DNA from 2 places in the Solibacillus sp. FSL W7-1324 genome. Region 1 is predicted to be linked to the other one. Evidence: riboswitches for the same ligand, from Rfam matches in the RefSeq annotation. Region 1 holds a riboswitch; the other holds the start of a gene.
What was found. A riboswitch is a leader RNA that binds a small molecule or an ion and turns the genes downstream of it on or off. The one in region 1 is predicted to bind thiamine pyrophosphate.

Region 1 (6,094 bases):
CCCGGTATTTAACTCTTGGCATTTTTTCACCTCACAACTATAGTATGAAACAGTTAACCCAGGTGCTCATATGAATAATTGAAATCATTTAAAATTATTTCTTGTGATAACTTATGTATTTCTAACCTATCTTTCCGCATTAACACGGGATATAGTTCATAAATTAGTACATAGAAAAAGGAGGACGGACAATTCAAATTCATGTTGTACAACCGGGAGAATCATTGTGGGCAATCGCACAGTTTTATGGAACAACAGTGCAAAGTATAGTGGAAGCAAACCAAATTACGGAGCCCGCGCGGTTAGTGATCGGGCAAGCATTGGTCGTTCCACTGAAAGGGCAATACTATATTGTACAGCCAGGGGATAGTTTATGGTCTATTGGTCAACGGTTTCAAGTGAATTATACAACGCTCGCGCAAGCAAATGGGTTGAGTCCGGATGCGTTGCTAATGATTGGCACCTCATTGTATATACCGGAACCATCCAAAAGGTCTGCAGAAATTTTGGCATATGTAGAACCAAGAGGCAATGAAATAAATGAAATGCTGCTGGATCAAGTTCGTGAGGCAAACCCTTACTTAACGTACTTAGCTGTATTCAGTTATGAGGTGAGTCGGGATGGTTCAATAAAAGCACCGACCATTAATCCTTTACCCGAGATCGCTGAACAAGAGAAAACAAGTATAGCAATGGCGATTACCAATCTCGAAGATTATCAGTTTAGCGCTGAGCTTGCCCGGGATATTTTTCAAAGTGTCGCGGTCCAAAATTTATTGCTGGACAATATCATAGCAGAAGCAAAACGCATCGGGAATATTTCGGATATCCATTTTGATTTTGAACGTATATCACGTGACCAGCGGGAAGCTTATAATAACTTTCTTCGAAGAGCTGTCGAGCGGTTGCATGCGGAAGGATATACGGTTTCTACCGCATTGGCTCCCAAAACGAGAGCGGATCAGCCCGGGGAATGGTTTATGGGGCATGACTATAAAGCACATGGCGAAATAGTGGATTTTGTTATGCTCATGACATATGAATGGGGGTATTCTGCAGGACCTCCAATGGCCGTTTCTCCACTGCCACAAGTCGAACAAGTAGTACAATACGCTTTAACAGAAATTCCTGCGAGTAAAATTTTATTGGGGCAAAATTTGTATGGCTACGATTGGACATTACCTTTTGTCCAAGGCGGAGATTACGCAGAAGCAATAAGTCCTCAACGAGCTATTGAAGTAGCAAAACGTTACAATGCGGCTATCCAATTTGACATTACTGCACAGGCCCCATACTTTAATTACTATGATGAGCAAGGCCGTTCACATATTGTCTGGTTTGAGGATGCACGTTCCATTCAGGCGAAGTTTGATTTAGTAAAGCGCTTGAATTTGCGCGGTGTTGGCTATTGGAAGTTAGGATTGCCATTCCCGCAAAACTGGCAGCTTATCGGGGCTAATTTTAATGTGGTGAAGAAATAGAAAAAGCAGCATAGATGGTCAGATGAAATCAAAAACTATTCATCTGACTTTTTTGATTGTCATCTATTTAAGAAGGAGATTTGGTCAATATTGATGAAGTATTAGTAGTAGCTGAAGAAAAGGGGGATTATTGATGGGGAATGTTCCGGAAATCTTACAAAACTTACGAATCCCAGTAATTGGGGCACCGTTGTTTATTATTAGCAATCCAAAATTGGTCATTGCGCAATGCAAGGCAGGAATTGTCGGGTCGATGCCAGCGCTGAACGCAAGGCCGGCAAGCCAGCTAGATGAATGGTTAGCTGAAATTACAGAGGAGTTGGCAAGCTATAATGCCAAAAATCCGGATCGGCCGGCAGCGCCATTTGCCATTAACCAGATTGTTCATAAAACAAATGACCGCCTGGAACAGGATATGGAGCTTTGTGTGAAATATAAAGTTCCGCTTATTATTACTTCACTTGGGGCACGCGAAGAAGTTTTTGAGGCAGCGCATAGTTATGGAGGCATTGTTTTCCATGATGTCATCAACAATTATTTTGCAAAAAAAGCGATTCAAAAAGGTGCGGACGGTATCATTGCAGTAGCAGCAGGTGCAGGAGGCCATGCCGGTCAGCAGAGTCCATTTGCGCTTATACAGGAAATCCGCGAATGGTTTGACGGACCGTTAGCTTTATCAGGATCCATCGCACGAGGCCATTCCGTATTGGCAGCACAGGCGATGGGTGCTGATTTCGGCTATATTGGCTCACCATTTATCGCGACGGAAGAAGCTTTTGCGCGTCAAGAATATAAACAGATGATTGTGGATAGTACAGCAGAGGATATTATATACAGTAATTTATTTACAGGAATCCACGGAAATTATTTGAAAGGCTCTATTATGAATGCGGGGATGGATCCAAATAATCTCAAAGAAAGTGATCCTTCTGCGATGAACTTTAACGATAATAACGCAAAAGCCTGGAAAGATATTTGGGGAAGCGGGCAAGGAATTGGTGCAATTAAAGAGATTACCTCTACCCAGCAATATGTTGATAAACTGGCTGAGGAATATGCGCAGGCTTATCAAGAAATGACTGGTAAACGATCGACAGTAGCCCATTTACAATAGTCAACGTCGATTGCGGTAAAACAAAGATGCTATTTTCTCTAAGGGGAAATAGCGTTTTTTTCTGAGCACTAAAAATAGCTTTACTTTCTGGAATGATTCCCTAAATATAGTAGTAATTTCATAATTTTTCGAATTCCCTTGCCCGGGTTGAATTAATTTGTTACACTCTGGGTAATTAAATGCATTTGCGGGGGGACACAGCAGTGTTGAGAAGGTTAAAACCTGACCCTTAGAACCTGGCCGTTAATACGGACGTAGGGAGCAAAGTACACGCTATACATATGTACTTACTTTGACTCCGCGTATCCTTTACGTGGAGTCTTTCTTTTGCAAATATACACGCATTTGATTTGCGGGGGGACACAGTAGTGTTGAGAAGGTTAAAACCTGACCCTTGGAACCTGGCCGTTAATACGGACGTAGGGAGCAATGAAAAGTGGTACTTACACTTTTTGGGGACGTCTCTCTATATAGAGGCGTCTTTTTTTGTGCTTCCGCCAACAAAAAGGAGGAGTAACAATGGGATTTTGTGAAAAGGTAAGGAAAGAAACGGATTTTTATTGGGAGGCTAGCTTCTATCATCCATTTGTACAAGGGATTGCAGATGGAAGTTTACCGCTGGAGAAGTTTAAGTTTTATATGCTGCAGGATGCATATTATTTAAAACATTATACGAAAGTTCTTGCTCTTGCAGCTGCAAAAGCGACTACGGATGACGATGTTCAATATTTTCTGCAAACAGCAAAATTTATTCATGACGCAGAGTTGGAGTTGCATCGTACAACGTTTAAAGAATTAGGCGTGACAGCGGATGATTTGGAGCAATTCGAAGCGGCTCCAGCAGCCTATAACTATGTAAGCCATATGTATAATGCGGTGCATAACGGAGATGTAGCTGAAGCATTTGCGGCAATTTTACCTTGCCCGTGGCTGTATCAGGAAATTGGGCAAAGGTTAAAAGATGCACGTCCGAATGTCCCCCTTTATGAACAATGGATTGCACTCTATGCGTCCGAGGAGATGCTACAAAATATTGAAATACAAAAGTCAATGCTGGATCGATATGCGAAAGAACAACCAGCAAAGGTAAAAGTCTTGCAGGAACATTTTAAGAAAAGCTGTTATTACGAATGGATGTTTTGGGAGATGCCTTGGACGAAGCAAAACTGGGAACAAGGGGTGTATGTCAATGAGCCTGCAAGCAATTCATAAAAATCAGCCGTTAGTACATTGCATTACAAATTATGTCGTCGCAAATTTTACAGCGAATGGTTTGCTTGCGGTAGGTGCCTCACCGGTAATGGCGGATGCGATCGAAGAAGCGGGAGAAATGGCTGCTCAGTCAAGTGCATTACTTTTAAATTTGGGTACTTTGAATGAACGGACAGTAGCATCGATGAAGGAAGCAGGATTTAGCGCAAATAAGCATCATACTCCGGTTGTTCTGGATCCAGTAGGAGTAGGGGCAACAAAGTTTCGAATTGAGACAGCACGACAATTGCTCTATCTTCTAAAGATTGATGTTATCCGCTGCAATATTGGAGAATTGGCGGCTCTTGCGGGAGCGGATTGGACTTCCAAAGGTGTTGATAGCGGTAATGGACATATCGATGTTGCAGCGACGGCCAAACAGCTGGCGAATCACTATCAATCTATTGTAATCGTTACAGGAGAACAAGATGTGATTACGGATGGGGAAAGAGTTGAATTTGTAACGGGTGGTCATGAAAAAGTGACAAAAATGACTGGGAGCGGCTGCTTATTGAGTGCCTTTTGTGCTGCGGTGCTTGCAAACAGTAAAGAACCGTTTAATGACTTACAAACTCTGCTCAATGAATATAAACAGGCGAGTGCCAATTCTGTTGCAGCTATAGGAACTTTCCATACTAACTTCTTGAATGAACTAGAACTTTTAGCGGAGGGACGACGATGATTACATGTACAATTGCAGGCTCAGATAGCGGTGGCGGTGCAGGCATTCAAGCAGACTTGAAAACGTTTCAGGAATTACGTGTATTTGGTACATCGGTCATTACCGCACTAACCGCACAAAACACGGAAGGCGTGCACGGGATTTTTCCGACAACTCCTGATTTCGTGCAAGCTCAGTTAAAAGCGGTACTTCAAGATTTTGATATAAAAGCAATTAAAACAGGTATGCTGTTTAGTGCAGAAATTATCGAGGCGATAGTCGCGCAGCTTAAAGAAACAACAATTCCGATAATTGTTGACCCAGTCATGATTGCAAAGGGAGGTGCCAGTTTACTCGAGCAGCAGGCAACAACAGCCCTTAAAGAAAAGTTATTGCCGCTTGCAACTGTTTGTACACCGAACATTCCGGAAGCGGAAATTCTGACTGGCTATACAATTCAAACTGAAGAAGATATTAATTCAGCGGCACAGCATCTCTTAAGTCTAGGACTGGAATGTGTAGTCATTAAAGGTGGTCACTTAAGCGGTAAGCATGCGACAGATACGGTTTTCATTCGCGGGGAACAACCATTTAAAATGAAAACAGAGCGAGTGGATACGAAGCATACGCATGGAACAGGCTGTACATTTTCCGCAGCAATCACGGCGGAGATGGCAAAAGGAAGATCGATAGAGGCAGCCATTATAGAAGCGAAAAAATATGTGCAACTGGCTATTCGTCATCCGCTCAATATTGGTCACGGCTTTGGCCCGACAAATCATTTTGCTTATCATGAACAGCGGGGGTTGTGCAATGTCCATGTTTTTTGATTTAAATAAGTATTTTGTTATGGGAACAATCAATTGTAAACGCGACCCGCTCCTTGTTTTAGAAGAGGCGCTACAGGCAGGAGTTACGATGTTCCAGCTGAGGGAAAAAGGTGAAAATGCTTTAAAAGGTGATGAGTACATTCAATTTGCCCGGCAATGCCAAAAGCTGTGCCAAATATATAAAGTACCGTTCATTATCAATGATGATGTCGAACTTGCATTAAACTTAGATGCAGATGGAATTCATGTAGGACAGGAAGATATCAAAATCGAAAAGTTTAGATCACTTGCAAAAAATAAGATTGTCGGAGTTTCGGTGCATACAATGGAGCAACTGGAATTGGCCATGGAAAACGGCGCTGATTATGCGGGGATTGGTCCAATTTATCAAACTACCTCAAAAGATGATGCGAGAGCACCGGTAGGGCTGATGTTATTAGAAGAAGTGAAGTCTCGGTACCCTCAATTTCCGATTGTAGCAATTGGCGGAATTTCCCCTGAAAACAGTTTCCGTGTAAGACAAACAGGAGCAAATGGCGTGGCTGTTATTTCAGCAATCAGTCAAAGTAATAATATAAAAGAAACCGTAAATATACTGTAAGTTAAAATATGTCATAAAAGTACTATTTAAATAGAGGCAGCCTATATCAAAATACTCTTTTCCACTATTCTGTCAATTTAGTATGATAGTTCTGTTATACACTACAGAATATGGGAGTGAAAGAAATGTTGAAAAAACTATCTGCTTCGGCCTTAA
Region 2 (6,094 bases), 400 kb from region 1:
ATTGAGCAAAATGCGGAACTTGTCGCTGCCTCAGCAGAACAGTTGTCGGCGAACTCTGAAGAGACGACTGCTGTGACACAGGAAGTTTCTACTTCGATTCAGCAAGTATCGGTAAGCGCGGAAAAGCAAAAGGACAGTGTCGATACAAGTGTCCATGCATTCGAGGAAATAACGGAGGGTGCGGTACAAATCGCGAATTACTCGGCGCAAGTTTCAGCCCTGACAAACGAAACGACGAAACAGGCCTATGATGGCGGTCAGTCTGTTGAAAATATCGTCAATCAGATGAAATCGATCCATCAGTCGGTCATTGCATCCCATCAAACGATCCAGTCATTAAATGAACGTTCAAAACAGGTAAATTCGATTTTAAATATTATTACAGGAATTGCTGAACAGACAAACTTGCTTTCATTAAATGCCTCGATTGAAGCGGCACGAGCAGGCGAACACGGGAAAGGTTTTGCGGTTGTCGCCAATGAAGTGAAACAACTGGCAAACCAGTCCCATCAGTCAACGAAGGATATTTATGAAATCATTTCAGCAATTCAGAATGACACGGGAAATACGGTCTCGATTATGGACCGCATTTCGCACGAAGTAGAAAACGGTGTGGAAGTTTCCAACGAAGCATTGGCGAAGTTCTCTACGATTATCGAAAGCATGGAGCAAGTAACACCGCAAATAGAGGAAGTATCGGCAACAGCACAGCAAGTGTCTGCGTCGATTCTCGAAACATCTTCCAGCGTAAAAGAAATGGCATTATTTGCGCAAGACAATGCTGCGATTTCAGAAGAAGTAGCCGCATCTTCGGAACAGCAGCTCATCGCCATTGAAGAAATTTCATCATCAGCACAAGCTTTAACGGAACTGGCACAGGAATTACAGCTCGTTATCGCGAAATTTAAATATTAAACAAAAGGCATCTTCTAGTTGGGAGATGCCTTTAAATAGGTAGAAAAGTTCGCGGAAAAGGTTAAAATAGGCTAAATTGAAGTGGAGTAAATTTGATTTCAGAAGGGGAAGGGTACAATGAAAAGCGCAAAACCATTTTTAATGTTTCAAGGCGGTGTTGCAGAAGAAGCAATGAACTTCTACACATCCGTGATCGAGGACGCGGAAATTACGAGCATTGTCCGCTATGGAGCAAATGAAGGCGGAGACGAAGGAACAGTCATGCAAGCGACTTTTTCGATTAAAGGCCAGGAATTTATGTGCATTGACAGTAATTTGAAACATGAATTTGACTTCACACCGTCATTTTCTATTTTTATTACATGTGATACAGAAGAGGAAACCGACTATCTGTATGAAAAACTGCTTGAAGGCGGCCATCCGCTAATGCCAATCGGGGATTACGGGTTCAGTAAGAAGTTCGGCTGGCTCAATGACCGTTACGGCGTGTCATGGCAGATTAATTTAGCTTAATGAAATGAGCCGGGTGTCATGCGTTGATTGATACCCGGCTTTTCATTTTCTAATAAAGGTCTGAGTTGTTCTAATATATTTTAAAATCTTCTAATAAAAGTGAGATGTTCTAATATAAGTATCGGTTGTTCTAATAAGTCTGTCATATGTTCTAATATCGTCCACTGATCTTCAAATATCCTGCCCGGATGTTCTAATAAACGCTCAAATCTTCTAATAAAATCGGTAAGCCGGTGAAAACAGTTCTATATAAATAAATTGTTCTAATATAACCCGCGAAAGTTCTAATATCCGCACCAATTCTTCTAATAAAATCGATATACCAATACAAAAAATTCTCTAGCAAAAAATTGTTCTAATAACCACCCCAGAAGTTCTAATAACCCGCCCAAATGTTCTAATAACTACCGAAAATCTTCTAATAAAACCGCCCCCAACCCCAGCGACTCACCCCGCATTAAGCATCCCGCCAAACGCCCGGTTTCTCACCATCACTTTCAGCAAACCATAGCCTAAAATTGCACCCGCAAACGAACTCATCATAAAGGCCGGGACAAAACCGAACAGCGCCGCTTCCTGACCTAAAAATAATATCGCAATCGGATAAGTAGCCATTGCACCAAGCAACCCTGTCCCGACTACTTCACCCAAAGCGGCAAACGCCAGCTTCTTCGTTTTCGCAAACAACAATGCCGCGAGAAGAGCACCAATCATGCTTCCAGGGTAAGCAAATAGACTGCCTGTCCCCATCAAGTTTCTTAACGTCGATGTAAGAAACGCCTGCAATACCGCATACCATGGACCGAGAAGTACGGCCGAGACGACATTGGCAAAATGCTGTATCGGAAAAATTTTCGCGAATCCTAATGGGATATACACCATACTGCTGAGAATCGTTGTAATCGCTGCTATAATCGCGGAGTATGTAAGCTTTCTCGTTTTATTCATTTCAACCATCCACCCTTTACAAATAAATTTTTGCAACAAAAAAACCACTTTCAATGAAGAAAGTGGTATCGTAGCCTATAAAAAAATAAAAATAGGGAATCGACACTACTTTCCTACGCTAGTATTACCTAGATCAGGTGCAAAGGGTACTTCTCAGCCAAAAGGCGCCCCTAGTAGTTTGACGAGCAGATTATCTGCTTCCAATATTAGGTTAATTTCACAATAATCATAACATGACCACTTCACAATGCAAGCACTTTTTTGAAACTTACTCCCTTTGACCGAGTGCATTCACTGCTCATATCCGCCGCCATAATTAGCGGGCTGGGCGTGCTGCCAAGGGTTTGGCGGACCGATGAAAGTATTAGGTCGGACAGGTGCAACTGCCTGCTGCCACAGATTTTCATTCATGCCATAAGTATGGGCCATAATATTTGCCGGTGTCAGCTTAAGCAGGTCGGAACCTAAAATCACTTCCGGTGTCGGAGCATTAAAAATGGCTAGCAGATGCGTATTATTTTGCGTAGCAACTTCATAATGCCACCAGCCTTGAGGAACGTTTGCCACTTGACCGGGGCCAATCGGAAAATGCAACAGCTGTTTCGTGAATGGATTCAAGATCGAAACAATCGCCCTTCCCGTAATACAGTAAACAAGTTCCGCCGCATTTTGATGATAGTGCGGCTCAATGACATTATTGGCACTCAAATAAATATCGAGCAGCGATATATTATCCAGCGTATTCAACTGGTTCACGCCAAGCAGGTTGATAAAATTATGCTGATCTTTAACAAACAATGCATTTTTATTAATATCGAATGTAAACTGCGGTTGCGCCGCTGTATAATCATGATTCGAATTCAATCGTTCACCTCTTTTATTATTGCTGTTAAAGTATGCAAAAAATTACCTTTTCGTGCCTATAAGGAAATAATCCAAGTGAAAATTAACAGACACAATGTAGGACCACACATAAAAATTTCTCCAAAGTGGGCAGCCATGACTCGTTCATAACTTAGCTCAGCTTTACGGAAACCGAAGAAATCCCCATGATTAATTATATAAATAAACGTACTCATCACCATGAGTGCGGACATAACAGATGCACTGATCGGCAAAGTAGTGACGTAGTACGGATTGCCGCCAACATCCATATGGAGTGGAATATTCCACTGCTTACTCAAAATAAAACTTCCGATGACGAGAATAAAAAGAATAAGCGAAATATTAAACGGATGTTTCCGGTAATCGATCAGCTCCAGCATTTTCTTTGTTTTCCCTTTATACTGCCAATCTGCATCATCTTCTACCCGTTCACCTTGCAGAATGAAAATGATGCCGGCTATCATGCTCCCCGCAAGTATATACCACTTCAATAACTTAAAAAGCAGCGACCAGCTATAAAACGGTGCAAGCAAAAGAGGAAGAATGATGAGGACGATTAACCATTTATTAACCGGATAATTCGCCATAAGCCATCTGTTCAAAGCGTCTCGATTATCAACTGTCCGTGAAGTTTCACGGTACGCAGTGAAACGGCTCATGACAAATGCGCCTGCTACAATGACTAACCCGATTGCGAAAATTACATAAGAAGCCTTCGGATAAATCGTGACATTATCATAATTAAAGATGATCCAGTTCCCGCTGATGGCGGTAATCAATATCCCGATAAACATCATATATAAAGCGAAGTTCCTCATCCATCCACCTCCAATTTATATATTCTACGACGACAGGCTGGAAATAGTTTCAATACAATGCATCTCGAAAACTTCTAATATCGTCCTGCATTGTTCTAATAAATAAAAAAATGTGCTAATAAAAGTGCGAACTTCTAATAAATCAGTGAGTAGTTCTAATAAACAGCCGCCATCTTCAAATAAAGCACTCCGATGTTCTAATACCCTGCGAACATTTTCTAATAACCATCTCAACGATTCTAATAAAAGCACAAAAGCGACCACACACTCCTACTGTGCAGTCGCTTTTTTCAAAATAAGCTGCAGTATTTCATTGGCACAAATCGCATCCGCATCAGCTGTATGATGGTTAAGGAGCGGAATGTTATACGTTTCGGCAATGACATTCAAATTATTTTTCGGGCTGTCCAAATACTTGCGTGCAAGCAGTACCGTACAGGCAGCCGGATTCGTTGGACGAATGCCATTCCTGAAAAACTCGAGCGCGAGAAAGCTGTACCAGTCAAACCCGATATGGTGACTGACAATCGGCATATCACCTAAAAAATCTTTAAAGGCGCGAATGACTGGGGAAATCGTTTGCTCATCTTTCACGCGTTCATTCGTAATCCCGTGAATATGTGAATTTTTGATCGGTTTTTCTGGATTCACAAACCGGTGAAAAAGGTCCACCGTCTCTCCGTTACGTATTTTCAGCGCAGCGATTTCCACGATTTTATCACCCCTGGCAGCAGAGCCTCCCGTTGTTTCAATATCGACGACAACATATTCAGGTGAATGCTCCAACAATTCCACCATCTCCGCAACCTTTAAGCGCGGGCTGTATGTTGTAATAAACTTTCTCAAATACTGCGCCGCGAGCTTCGTATTGTAATAATGACCATAGCGTGTTCGAGCAATATAACCGTGCTGCTCCAGTTCATCAATTGCTTCTGGCACATAACTTGCGGCCAATTCTTCCCGTTTGGCAAAGCCCACAATCGAGCATGTAATCATGATGCGAATATGCAGTCGTTCAATGTCCATAAACTTCACCTCTCCACTGGAACGTTTGTTCTATAATTGAACCATACTTAAACGTAATAATAAATAAAAAGCTGACTACTGCCGTAACAGCAATCAATTATCAGTCGATATCCTTCATTACCCCAAATAGGAAGGAAGTTTTTCCTGCGAATAAACAGGGAACGGATTACCAACAATGTTACTCATATAAAAGGAGATGGATGGAATGACAAACTCGGTACCGAAGGAAGAAGGGCTAGACAACAGCTTGAGCCTTTTGAGGGAAGGTTATCTTTATATTTTAAACAGGCGTCAAAGCTTCCAGTCAGACGTATTTGAAACGAGGCTGCTAGGAAAAAAGGCGATTTGTATGGGCGGGAAAGAAGCAGCGGCTGTTTTTTACGACAACAGCAAATTCAAAAGAGAAGGTGTTGCGCCAAACCGTGTAGCCGAAACATTGTTTGGGAAAAAGGGTGTGCAAACATTGGATGGCGATGCCCATAAGCACCGTAAACAAATGTTCATGTCGCTCATGTCCCGAGAGCGACTTCAAATACTGAATGAAATCCATGCGAAACAATGGGAATACGCATTAGACAAGTGGCAGCAGATGGACGAAATCGAACTATACGAAGAAACTTTGGAAATTATGTGCCGTACTGCCTGTGAGTGGGCGGGTGTGCCGGTGGAAGAAGAGGAAATCAAGAAACTGGCGGACGATTTACGGGCAATGTTCGAATCGGCAACGGCTGTCGGACCGTCACATTGGGCGGGAAGACATGCGCGCAACCGGGTGGAAAAATGGATAGGTGAACTGATCGACGAAGTACGCGATGGGAAATTAAGTCCCGAAGAAGGAACAGCATTGCACGAATTTTCGTGGCATCGGGATCTGGAGGGGAATCTCCTGGACACAAAAGTCGCAGCTGTGGAAGTCATCAATATTTTACGGCCGATCGTCGCGATTTCTGTTTACATCAACTTTTCGGCGCTTGCTGTTCATCATTACC

Region 2: linked by a shared signal. The riboswitch ahead of thiW (energy coupling factor transporter S component ThiW) and the one ahead of tenA (thiaminase II) in region 1 are both predicted to bind thiamine pyrophosphate.

What each region holds. Positions count from the first base shown of each region.
Region 1 is NZ_JBBOYH010000001.1:2,453,288-2,459,381, reverse strand. Features, by position in the region: gene MKY71_RS12170 (cell wall hydrolase) at 1-22, opposite strand, end outside; gene MKY71_RS12165 (LysM peptidoglycan-binding domain-containing protein) at 225-1,481, shown strand; gene MKY71_RS12160 (NAD(P)H-dependent flavin oxidoreductase) at 1,615-2,595, shown strand; TPP riboswitch at 2,775-2,873, shown strand; TPP riboswitch at 2,940-3,038, shown strand; gene tenA (thiaminase II) at 3,115-3,807, shown strand; gene thiM (hydroxyethylthiazole kinase) at 3,785-4,528, shown strand; gene thiD (bifunctional hydroxymethylpyrimidine kinase/phosphomethylpyrimidine kinase) at 4,525-5,337, shown strand; gene thiE (thiamine phosphate synthase) at 5,321-5,938, shown strand; gene MKY71_RS12135 (bifunctional 2',3'-cyclic-nucleotide 2'-phosphodiesterase/3'-nucleotidase) at 6,064-6,094, shown strand, end outside.
Region 2 is NZ_JBBOYH010000001.1:2,852,339-2,858,432, reverse strand. Features, by position in the region: gene MKY71_RS14210 (methyl-accepting chemotaxis protein) at 1-915, shown strand, start outside; gene MKY71_RS14205 (VOC family protein) at 1,033-1,428, shown strand; gene thiW (energy coupling factor transporter S component ThiW) at 1,876-2,376, opposite strand; TPP riboswitch at 2,470-2,558, opposite strand; gene MKY71_RS14195 (cupin domain-containing protein) at 2,668-3,240, opposite strand; gene MKY71_RS14190 (nucleotidyltransferase) at 3,297-4,079, opposite strand; gene MKY71_RS14185 (3'-5' exonuclease) at 4,350-5,105, opposite strand; gene MKY71_RS14180 (cytochrome P450) at 5,311-6,094, shown strand, end outside.